DNA from 2 places in the Janthinobacterium sp. SUN211 genome. Region 1 is predicted to be linked to the other one. Evidence: predicted binding sites of a transcription regulator. Region 1 holds the regulator's gene; the other holds the start of a gene.

The links. Region 1 encodes sigma-54, which starts transcription at its own class of promoters, with help from an activator protein. Its sites were predicted from a motif close to TGGCANGNAANCTGCTTT; they were not measured.
Region 2: a site for sigma-54 is predicted at 3,731-3,748, ahead of prpB (methylisocitrate lyase). Genes of this name have one in related genera too.

The regions. Positions count from the first base shown of each region.
Region 1 is NZ_JAPWIC010000003.1:587,674-594,830, reverse strand. Features, by position in the region: gene hprK (HPr(Ser) kinase/phosphatase) at 1-640, shown strand, start outside; gene rapZ (RNase adapter RapZ) at 756-1,619, shown strand; gene O3301_RS13930 (enoyl-CoA hydratase/isomerase family protein) at 1,620-2,705, opposite strand; gene hpf (ribosome hibernation-promoting factor, HPF/YfiA family) at 2,834-3,196, opposite strand; gene O3301_RS13920 (RNA polymerase factor sigma-54) at 3,266-4,744, opposite strand; gene lptB (LPS export ABC transporter ATP-binding protein) at 4,749-5,504, opposite strand; gene lptA (lipopolysaccharide transport periplasmic protein LptA) at 5,504-6,085, opposite strand; gene lptC (LPS export ABC transporter periplasmic protein LptC) at 6,111-6,722, opposite strand; gene O3301_RS13900 (HAD family hydrolase) at 6,765-7,157, opposite strand, start outside.
Region 2 is NZ_JAPWIC010000007.1:71,472-78,628, reverse strand. Features, by position in the region: gene O3301_RS22155 (DUF3274 domain-containing protein) at 1-1,663, opposite strand, end outside; gene O3301_RS22150 (MBL fold metallo-hydrolase) at 1,803-2,660, opposite strand; gene O3301_RS22145 (hypothetical protein) at 2,838-3,074, shown strand; gene O3301_RS22140 (hypothetical protein) at 3,197-3,445, shown strand; gene prpB (methylisocitrate lyase) at 3,811-4,698, shown strand; gene prpC (2-methylcitrate synthase) at 4,780-5,934, shown strand; gene acnD (Fe/S-dependent 2-methylisocitrate dehydratase AcnD) at 5,946-7,157, shown strand, end outside.

The DNA.
Region 1 (7,157 bases):
GCCCGACATCCTCGCCATCTGCGACGAACAAAACATTCCCCTGTTCTCCACCCCGCTGCCGGCCGCGCAAGTGATCGACTTCCTGCGCGTCTATCTGTCTAAAAAGTTAGCACAGCGCATCATCATGCATGGCGTGTTCATGGACGTGCTGGGCGTGGGCGTGCTGATCACGGGCGATTCGGGCCTGGGCAAGAGCGAGCTGGGGCTGGAGCTGATCTCGCGCAGCCACGGCCTGGTGGCCGACGACGCCGTCGAATTCTCGCGCATCGCGCCCAATATGATCGAAGGCCGCTGCCCGCCCCTGCTGCAAAACCTGCTGGAAGTGCGGGGACTGGGCTTGCTCGATATCAAGGCCATCTTTGGCGAAACGGCCGTGCGCCGCAAGATGCGCCTGAAGCTGATCGTGCACCTCGTGCGCCGCAACGCGCTGGAAGAAGAAGTCGAACGCCTGCCGTTCCTGTTCCCCACGGAAGACGTGCTGGGCTTGCCCGTGCGCAAGGTCGTCATCCCCGTCGCCGCCGGCCGCAACATCGCCGTACTGCTGGAAGCGGCCGTGCGCAATACAATTTTGCAACTGCGCGGCATCGATACCTTGCAGGAGTTCATGGAACGGCAACGTTTGGCAATGAGCGGCGACTAGCGTTGCAAGAAGCACGCCCTCTTTTGTTTAACCAATACTACAGTCGAAATTGCAATAATTTGTAAAGATAGTTGCCTTGGGAGCGGAGCGCCGGTCTTTATTGTATGATCGGGTTATGCATATCGTCCTTATCACCGGAATATCCGGCTCCGGTAAATCCGTCGCGCTCAATGTGCTGGAAGATACCGGTTACTATTGTGTCGACAACCTGCCACCGGCCTTGCTGCCCAGCCTGGTGCAGACCCTGCTCGACGAAGGTACACCGCAACTGGCCGTCGCCGTCGATGCGCGCAGCGCCGAGTCGCTGACCAGCCTGCCGCACAATGTGGCCCTGCTGCGCGACCAGGGGCACGATGTCAAGGTCATGTTCTTGACAGCCACCACGCATTCGCTGGTGGCACGCTTCTCGGAAACACGGCGCAGCCATCCGCTGTCGCACGAATTGCGTCCGAACCAGAATCCAGCCAGCCGCCGCACCCTGATCGAATGCATCTCGGAAGAACGGGAACGCCTGTCGGCCATCGAACAGCTGGGCCATGTGATCGACACGTCGGAACTGAGCGCCAACAAGCTGCGTGCCTGGATCAAGGATATCGTCGCCTCCGAACGCGCGCCGCTGACCCTGTTCTTCGAATCGTTCGCCTTCAAGCTGGGCGTGCCGCTGGATGCCGATTTCGTCTTCGACGTGCGGGCCTTGCCGAATCCCTATTACGACCTGGCCTTGCGCCCCCTCGACGGCCGCGACGCGCCCGTGATCGCCTTCCTCGACGCGCAGCCCAGCGCGCTGGAACTGCTGGCCGACATCCGCGCCTTCATCGAGAAATGGTTGCCGTCATTCAAGTCCGACAACCGCAGCTACCTGACGGTAGCCCTCGGCTGCACGGGCGGCCAGCACCGCTCCGTGTACATGGCGGAGCGGCTGGCGCAATATTTCGGCCCCAACGAGCGCGTGGTTCTACGCCACCGCGAGCGCAGCTAGTTAATCGAGGTGGCGCAGCGGATGCGCCGCGGCCGGCCAGACGGGGGCAAAGAAGCGCGCCACCATGGCTGCATCGACTTCGTCCAGGCTGGCGGGATTCCAGCGGGGCGCATTGTCCTTGTCGACCACCAGCGCGCGCACGCCCTCGAGCACTTCGCCATGTTCGAAATTGTGGCGCACGACTGTGCGCTCCAGGCGCAGGCAATCGGCCACGCCCAGGTGGGCGCCCCGCTGCAGCAATTCCAGGGTCACCGACATCATCAAGGGCGAACGCAGGCGCATGGCCGCCAGCGCCTTGGCGGCGAACGCGCTGTCGTCCTGCGCCAGCGAGGCCATGATGGCCGCCGCCGAACCCGCACTGAAATGGCGGTCCAGCGCTGCGCGCGCCGTGGCCAGGGGAGAAACGCCTGCCTCGGCCTGGAATGGTGCCGCCAGCGCCTTGATGGCCACAGGCAAAGCCTCGCCCGGCGTCGATTCAAACAGGTCCAGCAGCGCCCCCATCTGCGCTTCGGGCAGGTAGACATCGGCCAGGCCCGTATACAGGGCGTCGGCCGCGTTGATCGTCAAGCCCGTCAAACCCAGGTACAGGCCCAGCTGGCCGGCCAGGCGGGACAGGAAATAGCTGCCGCCCACGTCCGGGAACAGGCCGATATTGACTTCCGGCATGGCCATGCGCGTGCGGCCCGTCACGATGCGCAAGCGGTTGCCTGGCCCGGCTTGCGCCACACCCATGCCGCCGCCCATCACCACGCCATCCATCACGGCGATATACGGTTTCGGGTAGAAATGAATTAAATGATTTAAAGCATATTCTTCCGTAAAGAAATCTTCCAGCAGGGCGCTGCCGCCTTGCGGCGTGGCCAGACCCGCATCGTAAAAGAAACGGATGTCGCCACCGGCGCACAGGGCTTTGTCGCTGCTGGAGCGGATCACGACGGCGTCCACCTGCGGATCGTCGCGCCAGGCCAGCAGGGCCGCGCTCAGGGCGCGCACCATCTCCAGCGACAGGGAATTCAAGGCTTTCGGACGGTCGAGCACGATGTGCCCGGTGCGGTTGCGGATGGAAGTCTGGACGAAGTCGCTCATGGCAGGCAGGAAAGAAGTGGAAGTGCGAATATTCTAATGCCTGCGCGGGGAACATTGCGTTCCGCTGGGCGCAAAAAAGGGCGCAATGTGCGCCCTTAGTTGATCACAACTGCTGGAAGCGGGTGGCCTTAGACGGCGACGACGGCTTCTTCCTCGGAGTTGTCTGGCAGATGCTTGATCGCCTCTTTACCGTGCCCTTGCACTTTGGTTTTGTATTTCATCACTTGCCTATCGAGCTTGTCGATCAGGGTATCGATCGCGGCGTACAGGTCGTGCGCCAAGCTTTCCACATAGACAGTCTTGCCGCTCAAACGCAGGTTGACTTCAGCCTTTTGACGTTTTTCTTTCTCTTTGAGGTTATCCACGGTCAGAATCACGGCGATATCGATGACTTGATCGAAATGACGTTTCACGCGCTCCAGCTTCGTTTGTACGTATTCACGGATGGCTGGTGTCACTTCGAGATGATGTCCGCTGATGGTGAGATTCATACACACTCCTAAAGATGATCGGGTTCGTGCGGTCCATCCTATCCGGCCCGCAGAGGAACCGAAAAAAACTTACAAACACTTACGCAGGCTCACTGGCGGAATTTTTAATGCTTCCCGGTATTTGGCAACAGTACGTCGCGCAATCACCATGCCTTGTTCCCCCAGCATGTCCGCAATCTTACTGTCGGATAAAGGATTTTTAGGGTCTTCTGCTCCTGTCAGTTGCACGATCAATGCCCGTATCGCCGTCGATGACGCTTCGCCCCCCGCTTCGGTGGCGACGTGGCTACCAAAGAAATATTTCAACTCGAACATGCCGTGCGGGGTCAGCATGTACTTTTGAGTTGTTACCCGCGAGATAGTACTCTCGTGTAAACCCAGTGTATCAGCTATTTCACGGAGCACAAGGGGGCGCATGGCAACGGCCCCATGCGAGAAAAAGTTCTTTTGTCTTTCTACTATCGCCTGCGCCACACGCAGGATCGTGTCGAAGCGCTGGCGCATATTCTTGATCAGCCACTTGGCTTCCTGCAACTGTGCGCCCATGGCGCCCTCCCCCTTGCCTTGCTTGAGCAAGTTGGCGTACATGGCGTTGACGCGCAGGCGCGGCATGACGTCGTTGTTCAGGGTGACTTGCCAGCCATTGCGCGCGCGCTTGACGACGACGTCGGGCACCACGTAATCGGAGACGTCCGAGGCGAACACGGCGCCCGGATGCGGATTGCACTGGCGAATCACCGTCTGCGCTTCGCGCAAGTCTTCATCGTCGCAATCGAGGGCTTTTTTCAGCTTGTTGAAATCGCGCTGGGCAAACCAGGCCAGGTGCTTTTCCACGATCACGAGGGCCATACGCCGCGTCACCATGGCGATGTGCGGCAAGCGCTTGATTTGCAGGGCCAGGCATTCGGACGCATTGCGCGCGCCCACGCCCGGCGGATCGAAACTTTGCAGCAGCGACAAGGCCGTGCGCATCTCGTCGGCGTCGATTTCCAGCTCTTCCGGCAGGCGCGCCAGGATGTCGTCGAGCGACTCTTCCAGGTAGCCATTGTCGTCCAGCGCGTCGATGATCAGTTCGACCAGTGCGCGGTCGCGCAATTCGAGCACCGTCACGCGCATCTGCTCCATCAAGTGTTCGCGCAGGGTGCAGTGATGGGCCTCCAATTGCGGACGCGAATCTTCGTCGTCGGGCGCCTTGCCCCGGCTCGCCTCGCTCCAGTCGCTGTCGCCGCCATCCGCGGCGACCGGGCTGTCGCCCCCCTCGCCGTCAAACGCTTCCGCTTCGGCCGGCGCTGCGGGCGCCTCCTGGCCTGGCGGCTGGGGCGGCGCTTCGGCCGGCGCGGCCGTGGAACTCAAGGCCCCGTCGGACAGCAGGCGCAGCGAGCGGTCGAGCGGATCATCGAGGCGTTCGAGCAAAGGATTGTCCGTCAGCAATTGCTCTAATTCCTGGTGCAATTCCAGGGTAGACAATTGCAACAGGCGTATCGATTGCTGCAACTGCGGCGTCAGTGCCAGGTGCTGCGAAGTGCGCAGCTGCAATGATTGTTTCATTGGCTTACATGCGGAAGTGTTCGCCCAGATAGACCCGGCGTACCGACTCGTTCGCGATGATGTCGTCGGGGCGTCCCGACGCCAGCACCGAGCCCTGGTTGATGATGTAGGCACGGTCGCAAATACCCAGCGTCTCGCGCACATTATGATCGGTAATCAGCACGCCGATATTGCGCTCCTTCAAGAAACGCACGATGCGCTGGATCTCGATCACGGCGATCGGATCGACGCCGGCGAACGGCTCGTCGAGCAGCACGAAACGGGGATCGGTGGCCAGCGCGCGGGCGATTTCCACGCGGCGGCGTTCGCCACCGGACAGGGACAGCGCCTGGTTCTCGCGCAGCTTTTCAATCTGCAGGTCGGCCAGCAATTTATCCAGCCGTTCCTCGATCTCGGCCTTCGTCAGCGGACGGCCTTCGACGGTCTGGATTTCCAGCACGGCGCGGATATTGTCTTCCACCGTCAGCTTGCGGAAGACGGACGCTTCCTGCGGCAGGTAGGACAGGCCCATCTGTGCGCGGCGGTGGATCGGCAGGCTGGAGATATCCACGCCGCTGATATCGATGCTGCCGCCATCGGACGGCACCAGGCCGACGATCATGTAGAACGAGGTGGTCTTGCCGGCGCCGTTCGGGCCCAGCAAGCCCACCACTTCGCCGCATTCGACTTGCAGCGAGACATCATGCACGACTTGCCGCTTGCCATAGGTTTTTTGCAGCCCGCGAACGATCAGGGTGCTGCCGCAACGTGTATTTTCCATTATTTCTTTCCTGGCGCGGGCGTGGCCGGCGCTTTCTCCGCTGCCGGCGCCTTGGTCTTCGGCTGGATCACCATGCGCACGCTGCCGCCATCGGCGGTGCTGGTGCCGCTGTTGGAATTTTCCATCGCAAATTCTTCCTTGCGGCTGTCATACGAGATGAAGGCGCCGTTGGCCACATCGGTGACTTTCGCCCCTTCCAGGCGCGTCAGCTTGGCTCTGGAAAACAGTTTCACCACTTCCGTCTTGTTGTCGTATTCCACGCGCTCCGCTTCGCCTTCGACCCACAGGTCGCCCGCGCCATCGCGCTTCTGGCGGAAGGTCGCGAGCTTGCCGGGATCGGCCCAGAAGGTGATGAACTGGTAGCCTTGCGGGTCTTCCGTGATCAGGGCCCGGCCCGCCTTCATGGTCAGGGTACCCTTGACCAGCACGACGTCACCCGTCAGGGTGCGCACCTGCTTGATGTCATCGACGTGGCCGCTGCGTGCCGTGATGACGGCTTCCTTCTCGGAATCGGCCTTCTCGGCATGCGCCACGCCCATGATGGCCAGCGAAAATACGGTCAACAGCAAGATGTTCTTCATAATATGGTTTCCTTGTTTCATTCTGTCATTTTGCCGCCGCGGCCGGGCGCGGTTTCGGCGGGAGGACCATGCGCAGCGCATTCTGCACTTCCACCACGCCGGTGGCGTTATTCGCCTTCATGCCGACGCCATTGATGCGCGAGGCGCCCGTCAGGATATCGACAGGCACATCCGTTTCCATTCTTTCCTCGTCCGGAAACACCGTCAGCGCTTCCGTCTTGACCGTCAGGTTCTGCGCCTTCGGACTGGCCACGCGGTCGATCACGACCTTGCGGTGCAGTTGCAGCCGGGTATTATCCTGGTCGATATGCGCCAGTTCCGCATTCATGTTCATCGGCGGCATGCCTGGCGTGAGCTTGCGCACGAAGGGCTGGTCGATATCGGACGAGTCGTCCAGCGGATAATGCGTGAGCTTGGTGCCCGACACGATATAGCTGGGTTTACCCGTCAAATCCATGCGCACCAGGCTGAAATTGGTGATGAAATAGTCAGGTTCATCCAGATGCTTGCTGGCCGTGATGTCCTGGCCATTCTTGTTCATCACCTCGAGCAGCCAAAAGCTGCCCAGCGCGACGACAACCGCGCCCAGCACGGTAAAAATCATGCGCCAGCGATGGGCGCCTCCTGGCTTACGCATAGGGCTTCACTCTTTCAAAGGTCACTGGCGAGGCGGCGCGCCTCACTCCAGGAACGGCGCCATGACGCGCGCATAGTTGTCCTGGGCGCGCAGCAGGAATTCGCAGATCTCGCGCACCGCGCCGCGGCCGCCGCCGGCCTGCGTCACATGGTGCGCCAGACCCTGCGCCTCCGGACGCCCGCCCGGCACGCTGACGGCAAAGCCCACGCGTTTCAGGATGGGCGCGTCGATGACGTCGTCGCCGATATAGCCGCATTGCTCTTCCGTCAAGCCCGTCAGCGCCAGCAATTCGCGAAACGGCGTCAGCTTGTCGTGGCCGCCCTGGTGCACATGGGTAATGCCCAGGTCTTGCGCGCGGCGCGCCGTGATGGCCGAGCGGCGCGCGCTGATGATGGCCGTCTGCACGCCCGATTCCTGCAGCAGCTTGATGCCCAG
Region 2 (7,157 bases), on a different contig from region 1:
CCTGCATGCGCAGCATGCCGTTCTGTTCGTAGCGCAGCGCTGCCTCGGTGTGCACATCGCCCTTGCCCTGGGAACGGTAAGGCGCATACGCGTCATCGGCGTCGGCGGCGCGTTCCTTGTGCAGGGAGTCAGCCGGGGCATCGCAGTCTTCGTCAAATGCTTCGCCGATGTCGGCAAAACGCTTTGAATGCGGCAGGAAGGGCACGGGCAGCTTGGGCGCCTTCATCGGCAGCCGCCAGACCTTGGGCGGCAGGGCGTTGATGCGCGTGCCGGCCGTCTTGGCGAGAATGATGACGATGGGCGCGAACAAGAAGGTCAGTATCTTGCGGCCGATGCCTTTGCTGGCCCGCATGCCCTTTTCGATCGAGTACTCGGCGACCAGTGAGCGCGGGTGCCAGAAATCGAGGCTGTCCGGCGTCAAGGGCTGGCCATTGCGTTGCCAGATATCGTAATCCTGTTCATTTTCCTGGCCGACGAGGTGGTTTTGCGCAAACACGCGCTGGGTGAAGACGCCGTCGCCGCTCGTATCGGCAATTTCCTGCGCCGACATGCCGCGCCAGCCTATGCCTTGCACCGGTGTGGCGGAAATCACCTGGTCGTGCGGATTGAAATACAAGGTGACCCTGCCATAGGTGGAGCCATGCAAGCCGTGGTCTGCGCGGTCGAACGCGGCCGTATAGCTGTCCTTGCGTTCAGGCTTGCGATTGGCGCTGCACTCGTCGACCAAGGCGGCATCCTGCTGCATTGCCGAGCGAGTGCGCAGGATGTTGAAAAACGCTTTCAAGGTTTGCGTGCGCGCCGCGTATTTTTGCCGGCCCGTGTTGCCATGTTCGTCCGTCAAATGGCCGCTGACCCAGTTTTCCGTGAAGTTGCTGTCGAGCAAACTGTAGGGCGGATTGCACAGCACATAGCTGTCGGCTACGGCGGACGGCCCCAGGGTTTCGCCGAGAAAGGCGGCCGCCATGGCCACCATATTGCCCTGGCTATGGCAAACGATGGTGACGGGCGCGTCGTGCTGGCATGCCCTGATCGATTGCACGAGACGCGCCAGGCGCCAGGCGGCAAACACGAAATACGGGCGTGGCGGGCAGGCATACACTTGCCGGTCATTCGTCGGGTTCATGTGCTGGATATGCATCCACAGGAACAGTTCCTCGGACAAGCCCTGGCCCCACAGATCGGGTAGGGCACTGCAGCCGTTGGCGAACGGTCCGCCGCCCCAGTAATTCTTTTCGTTGAGATAGATGCCATCGCCAAACGCCTGCAACTCCTTGCCATTGGCCTTGTAGCCCCAGCGGAAGCGGATCACGGGCGAATTGGCATCGTCCGCCTGCAGGAAGGTGGTGGCGTTGCGCTTGGGATTGAGGAAGCCGTCATCCGTCAATTCGCGCGCGTAGGTGGCGGCTTGCATCTGTCCGGCCGCCGGGCCCGGGATCGCCAGATCCTCGTCGCGGCGCTTCAGACGCGCATTCAGGCCGGCGCACAGCCCTTGTTCGGCTTGCTCATACCATTCGCCATCGGAATTGACGCCATGCACGAAGATGACGATGCCGGGACGGGGCAGGCGCGTGACGGCCTGGAGCAGCGCATGGCTGAACAAGGTCGTGCCTTCGGCTTCGGCGAGCAGGATGCAATTGCCAGCTAGCGTAGGGTCGGGCGACATGCGGGCGCTCCGTCAACGTGAAAGATGAAAAGCGGCGCCCAAGCGAACTCAGGCAATCTGCACTGTATGCGGATTGCCTGAGGTGGGACTTGCGTGGTGTCAAGAAAGGAAGCGCGGCGGGCGGGGAATGTCGGGGGAATCAGATCGCGTTCAGCGGTATTTTGAGGTAGCGCACGCCATTGTCTTCCGGCTCGGGCAGCTTGCCCGCGTTGATGTTGACCTGGATGGCGGGCAAGATCAATGTCGGCATGTCCAGGGTGGCGTCGCGGCTCGTGCGCATGGCCACGAATTGTTCTTCCGTGATGCCGTCGCGCAAGTGGATGTTGCCGGCGCGCTGTTCGGCCACCGTCACTTCCCAGCGCGGCGCGCGGCCGTTGGGCGGGTAGTCGTGGCACATGAACAGCCGGGTCTGCGGCGGCAGCGACAGCAGGCGCTGCGCGGAGCGGTACAGCAGCGCAGCGGAGCCGCCGGGAAAGTCGCAGCGGGCCGAGCCCACATCCGGCATGAACAGGGTGTCGCCGACAAACACGGCGTCGCCGATCTGGTACGCCAGGTCGGCCGGCGTGTGGCCGGGCACGTGCAGCGCGCGCACTTCCAATGCGCCGATATGGAATACCTGGTCGGGCGCGAACAGCTGGTCGAACTGCGAGCCGTCGGCCTTGGCCGCATCCTGGTGGTAGACGGCGGCGAAGGCTTGCTGCACCGTCTGGATGGCGGCGCCGATGGCCACGTCGCCGCCCAGCTGCTGCTGCAGGTAGGGCGCGGCGGACAGGTGATCCGCATGCGCATGGGTTTCCAGCAGCCAGCGGCACTGCAAGCCGTGTTCGCGCACGAAGGCGATCACCTTGTCGGCCGAAGCGGTGGAGGTGCGGCCCGCCTTGGGATCGTAGTCGAGCACGGAATCGATGATGGCGCAGTCCCGCCCGTCGGCCTCATACACGATATAGGTGACGGTGGCGGTGGCGGGGTCGAAGAAAGCTTGGATTTGTGGAGTCATCACGGCGGCAAGGGACGGACAGGGAATGGCATTATATCGCCAGAGTTCGCTAAAAAAATGCTGTAAATTCACATTTAACATGCGGAAAACAGATAAGGGGGCAGGCATGCGGCCGTCACAGCCGTGCGCACCCCGGCGCTTGCAGCATGGTAACCTCATTCTTCCAAGGAGGAATTCATGAACGATATCACTGCACGCAGCGAACAGTACCGCGGTTTTACGATTTCCGTGACCCCGCAAAAGGATAACGACGATTTATGGGATTTTACCTACCGCCTGCAGCGCGAAGGCGAGCCGGAAGCGCAGGCGATCACGCGCAGCCGCACCCTGGGCGGCTACGCGGCCCCCGAAACGGCTTGCACGGCGGGCTTGCAAGTGGCCAGGACGGAAGTCGATAATCTGCTGCGCCCTTGAGCCAGCGTAAATCGTTTAGCCCGAAAGTGAGCCTGACTACGGCTGGCGCGTGAAACACGTCGCTGCCAGCCGCGCTTCATGCTACGATTTCCACTATTGAGTCAGTCACGAAGGAGGCACCCATGGATAGCAGTTCTAAAATTCACTATAAAGGCTGGGAAATCGTTCCCTTGGCCGTGCCCACCACCGACGGCAAATGGTCGGCCAGTTGCGACATCGAGCGCGCCACGGCCGAAGGCCTGGAAGTATTCGAAGGCTCGACCATGCAATTCGTGCGCGACGACGAGGAGGGCGCCATTGCCGCCGCCTGCGAAGAAGCCGTGCGCCAGATCGACAACATCATCGCCAACCCGCTGGTGCGGCTGGCCTAGTTCTCTACTCTTTCAGTCATCGTGTTCCCGCAGCCGGCATCCGCCGGCTGTTTTTTTTGCGCGCTACCGGCGGCGCGTGTGCCTGCCCCCATCTTTTCAGCCAGCGCTGTTGCATGTTTCAATGTTATGTTTCAAAATGAAATTTTGAAACAATAATGAAACATCGTACGGGGCAAACGTGACATCGTTGTTCCCTGGCGTGACAGCCCCGGAGCAGCGCTGGCTGGCCCCTTGTCGCCTGTTTTCACTCTGCCGTCACGTGTTTTTCGCCAGGCCGCGCCGGCCTGGCACGGCATTTGCAATACTGATGTTCATAGCCACTCCGTGAAACATTCGGGACCATCCGAAACCCATAAGGTGAACACATGACTCAATACTCCGCAGGTGCCGCATTCCGCAAGGCCGTCCAGGAAGAATCCCCGTTGCAAGTCGTCGGCGCCATCAACGCCAACCACGCCTTGCTGGCCAAGCGCGCCGGCTATAAAGCCATCTACCTGTCCGGCGGCGGCGTCGCGGCAGGCTCGCTGGGCTTGCCCGACCTGGGTATTTCCAGCCTGGACGACGTGCTGACCGACATCCGCCGCATCACCGACGTGTGCGACCTGCCGCTGCTGGTCGACGCCGACACGGGCTTCGGTTCTTCCGCCTTCAACGTGGCGCGCACGGTGAAATCGATGATCAAGTTCGGCGCGGCCGGCCTGCACATCGAAGACCAGGTGGGCGCCAAGCGCTGCGGTCACCGTCCGGGCAAGGAAATCGTGAGCAAGGAAGAAATGGTCGACCGCATCAAGGCGGCCGTCGATGCGCGCACGGACCCGAACTTCGTCATCATGGCGCGCACCGATGCGCTGGCGGTCGATGGCCTGGAAGCGGCGCTGGAACGCGCCGTCGCCTGCGTCGAAGCGGGTGCCGACATGATCTTCCCGGAAGCCATCACGGACCTGGACATGTACGCTACGTTCGCCAAGGCCGTCAACGTGCCGATCCTGGCCAACATCACGGAATTCGGTTCCACGCCGCTGTTCACCCTGGACGAACTGCGCAGCGCCCACGTGGGCCTGGCGCTATATCCGCTGTCGGCCTTCCGCGCCATGAACAAGGCGGCGGAAAACGTCTATCAGGCGCTGCGCCGCGACGGCACGCAAAAGAACGTCGTCGACACCATGCAGACGCGCATGGAGCTGTATGAATCGATCAATTACCACGATTTCGAGCAAAAGCTCGATGCACTGTTCGCCGCGCAAAAGAAATAAGTAAAGAAAAGTAAAGAAGCAGGGGCCGCATGCAGGCCCCGCAGTGATGCAACCGAGACTAGTCAATTTTTGGAGAAATCAATGAACGCACCGCAAGCCGCCACTTTCAAGCCTAAAAAATCCGTCGCCTTGTCCGGCGTCACCGCCGGCAACACGGCGCTGTGCTCGGTCGGCAAGACCGGCAACGATTTGCACTACCGCGGCTATGACATCCTGGACGTGGCCGACAGCTGCGAGTTCGAGGAAATCGCCTACCTGCTGGTGCACGGCAAGCTGCCGACAGCCGCCGAACTGAAAGGCTACAAGGCCAAGTTGAAATCCCTGCGCGGCTTGCCGTCGGCAGTGAAACTGGCGCTGGAAGCGCTGCCGGCCGCCGCCCACCCGATGGACGTGATGCGCACGGGCGTGTCCGTGCTGGGCTGCACCCTGCCGGAAAAGGACGACCATAACGCGCCGGGCGCGCGCGACATCGCCGACCGCCTGATGGCGTCGTTCGGCTCCATGCTGCTGTACTGGTACCACTACAGCCATAACGGCAAGCGCATCGAAGTGGAAACGGACGACGACTCGATCGGCGGCCACTTCCTGCACCTGTTGCATGGCGAAAAACCGTCGGCGTCGTGGGAAAAAGCCATGCACACGTCGCTGATCCTGTACGCGGAACACGAATTCAATGCATCGACCTTCACCAGCCGGGTGATCGCCGGCACGGGTTCGGACATCCATTCCGCCATCACTGGCGCCATCGGCGCGCTGCGCGGCCCGAAACATGGCGGTGCGAACGAAGTGGCGCTGGATATCCAGAAACGCTACGACAACGCCGATGAAGCGGAAGCGGACATCCGCGAACGCGTGGCCAACAAGGAAGTGGTGATCGGCTTCGGCCACCCCGTCTACACGATTTCGGACCCGCGCAATAAAGTCATCAAGGAAGTGGCCCGTTCGCTGTCGCAGGAAGCCGGTTCCACGAAAATGTTCGACATCGCCGAGCGCCTGGAATCGGTCATGTGGGAAATCAAGAACATGTTCCCGAACCTGGACTGGTTCTCGGCCGTGTCGTACCACATGATGGGCGTGCCGACGGCGATGTTTACGCCGCTGTTCGTCATCTCGCGTACCTCGGGTTGGGCTGCCCACATCATCGAGCAGCGTATCGACAACAAGATCATCCGCCCGAGCGCCAACTACGTGGGTCCGGAAGACCTGGAATTCGTCCCGATCAAGGACCGCAAATAATGAGCACCAACATGAACACCTTGCACCGCAAATCCTTGCCGGGCACCCAGCTAGACTACTTCGACACGCGTGCCGCCGTCGATGCGATCCAGCCAGGCGCCTACGCCACCTTGCCCTACACCTCGCGCGTGCTGGCCGAAAACCTGGTGCGCCGCTGCGACCCGGCCACCTTGAACGCTTCGCTGAGCCAATTCATCGAACGCCGCCGCGACCTCGACTTCCCGTGGTTCCCCGCGCGCGTGGTCTGCCATGACATCCTGGGCCAGACGGCCCTGGTCGACCTGGCCGGCTTGCGCGACGCCATCGCGGCCCAGGGCGGCGACCCGGCCCTCGTCAACCCGGTGGTGCCCACGCAGCTGGTGGTCGACCACTCGCTGGCCGTCGAATGCGGCGGCTTCGATCCCGACGCCTTCGCCAAGAACCGCGCCATCGAAGACCGCCGCAACGAAGACCGTTTCGACTTCATCGACTGGACCAAGAAAGCGTTCAAGAACGTTGACGTGATTCCTCCAGGCAATGGCATCTTGCACCAGATCAATCTTGAGCGCATGTCGCCCGTGATCCAGGTGCAGGATGGCGTAGCCTATCCGGACACCCTGGTGGGCACGGATTCGCACACACCGATGGTCGATGCGCTGGGCGTGATCGCCATCGGCGTGGGCGGCCTGGAAGCGGAAAGCGTGATGCTGGGCCGCGCCTCGTGGATGCGTTTGCCCGACATCATCGGCGTCAAGCTGACGGGCAAGCCGCAGCCGGGCATCACGGCCACGGATACCGTGCTGGCGCTGACGGAGTTCCTGCGCAAGCAGAAGGTCGTTTCGTCCTACCTGGAATTCTATGGCGAGGGCGCGTCGCACCTGACCCTGGGCGACCGCGCCACGATTTCCAACATGGCGCCGGAATTCGGCGCCACGGCCGCCATGTTCTATATCGACGAGCAAACCATCAAGTATCTGAAATTGACGGGCCGCGACGACGAACTGGTGAAGCTGGTGGAGCTGTACGCGAAAGAGACGGGCCTGTGGGCCGACAGCCTGAAGGATGCGCAGTACGAGCGCGTCCTGAGCTTCGACCTGTCGTCCGTCGTGCGCAATATCGCCGGGCCGTCGAACCCGCACAACCGCGTGCCGACGTCGGAACTGGCCGCGCGCGGGATTTCCGGCGTGGTGGAAAACGAGCCGGGCAAGATGCCGGACGGCGCCGTCATCATCGCCGCCATCACC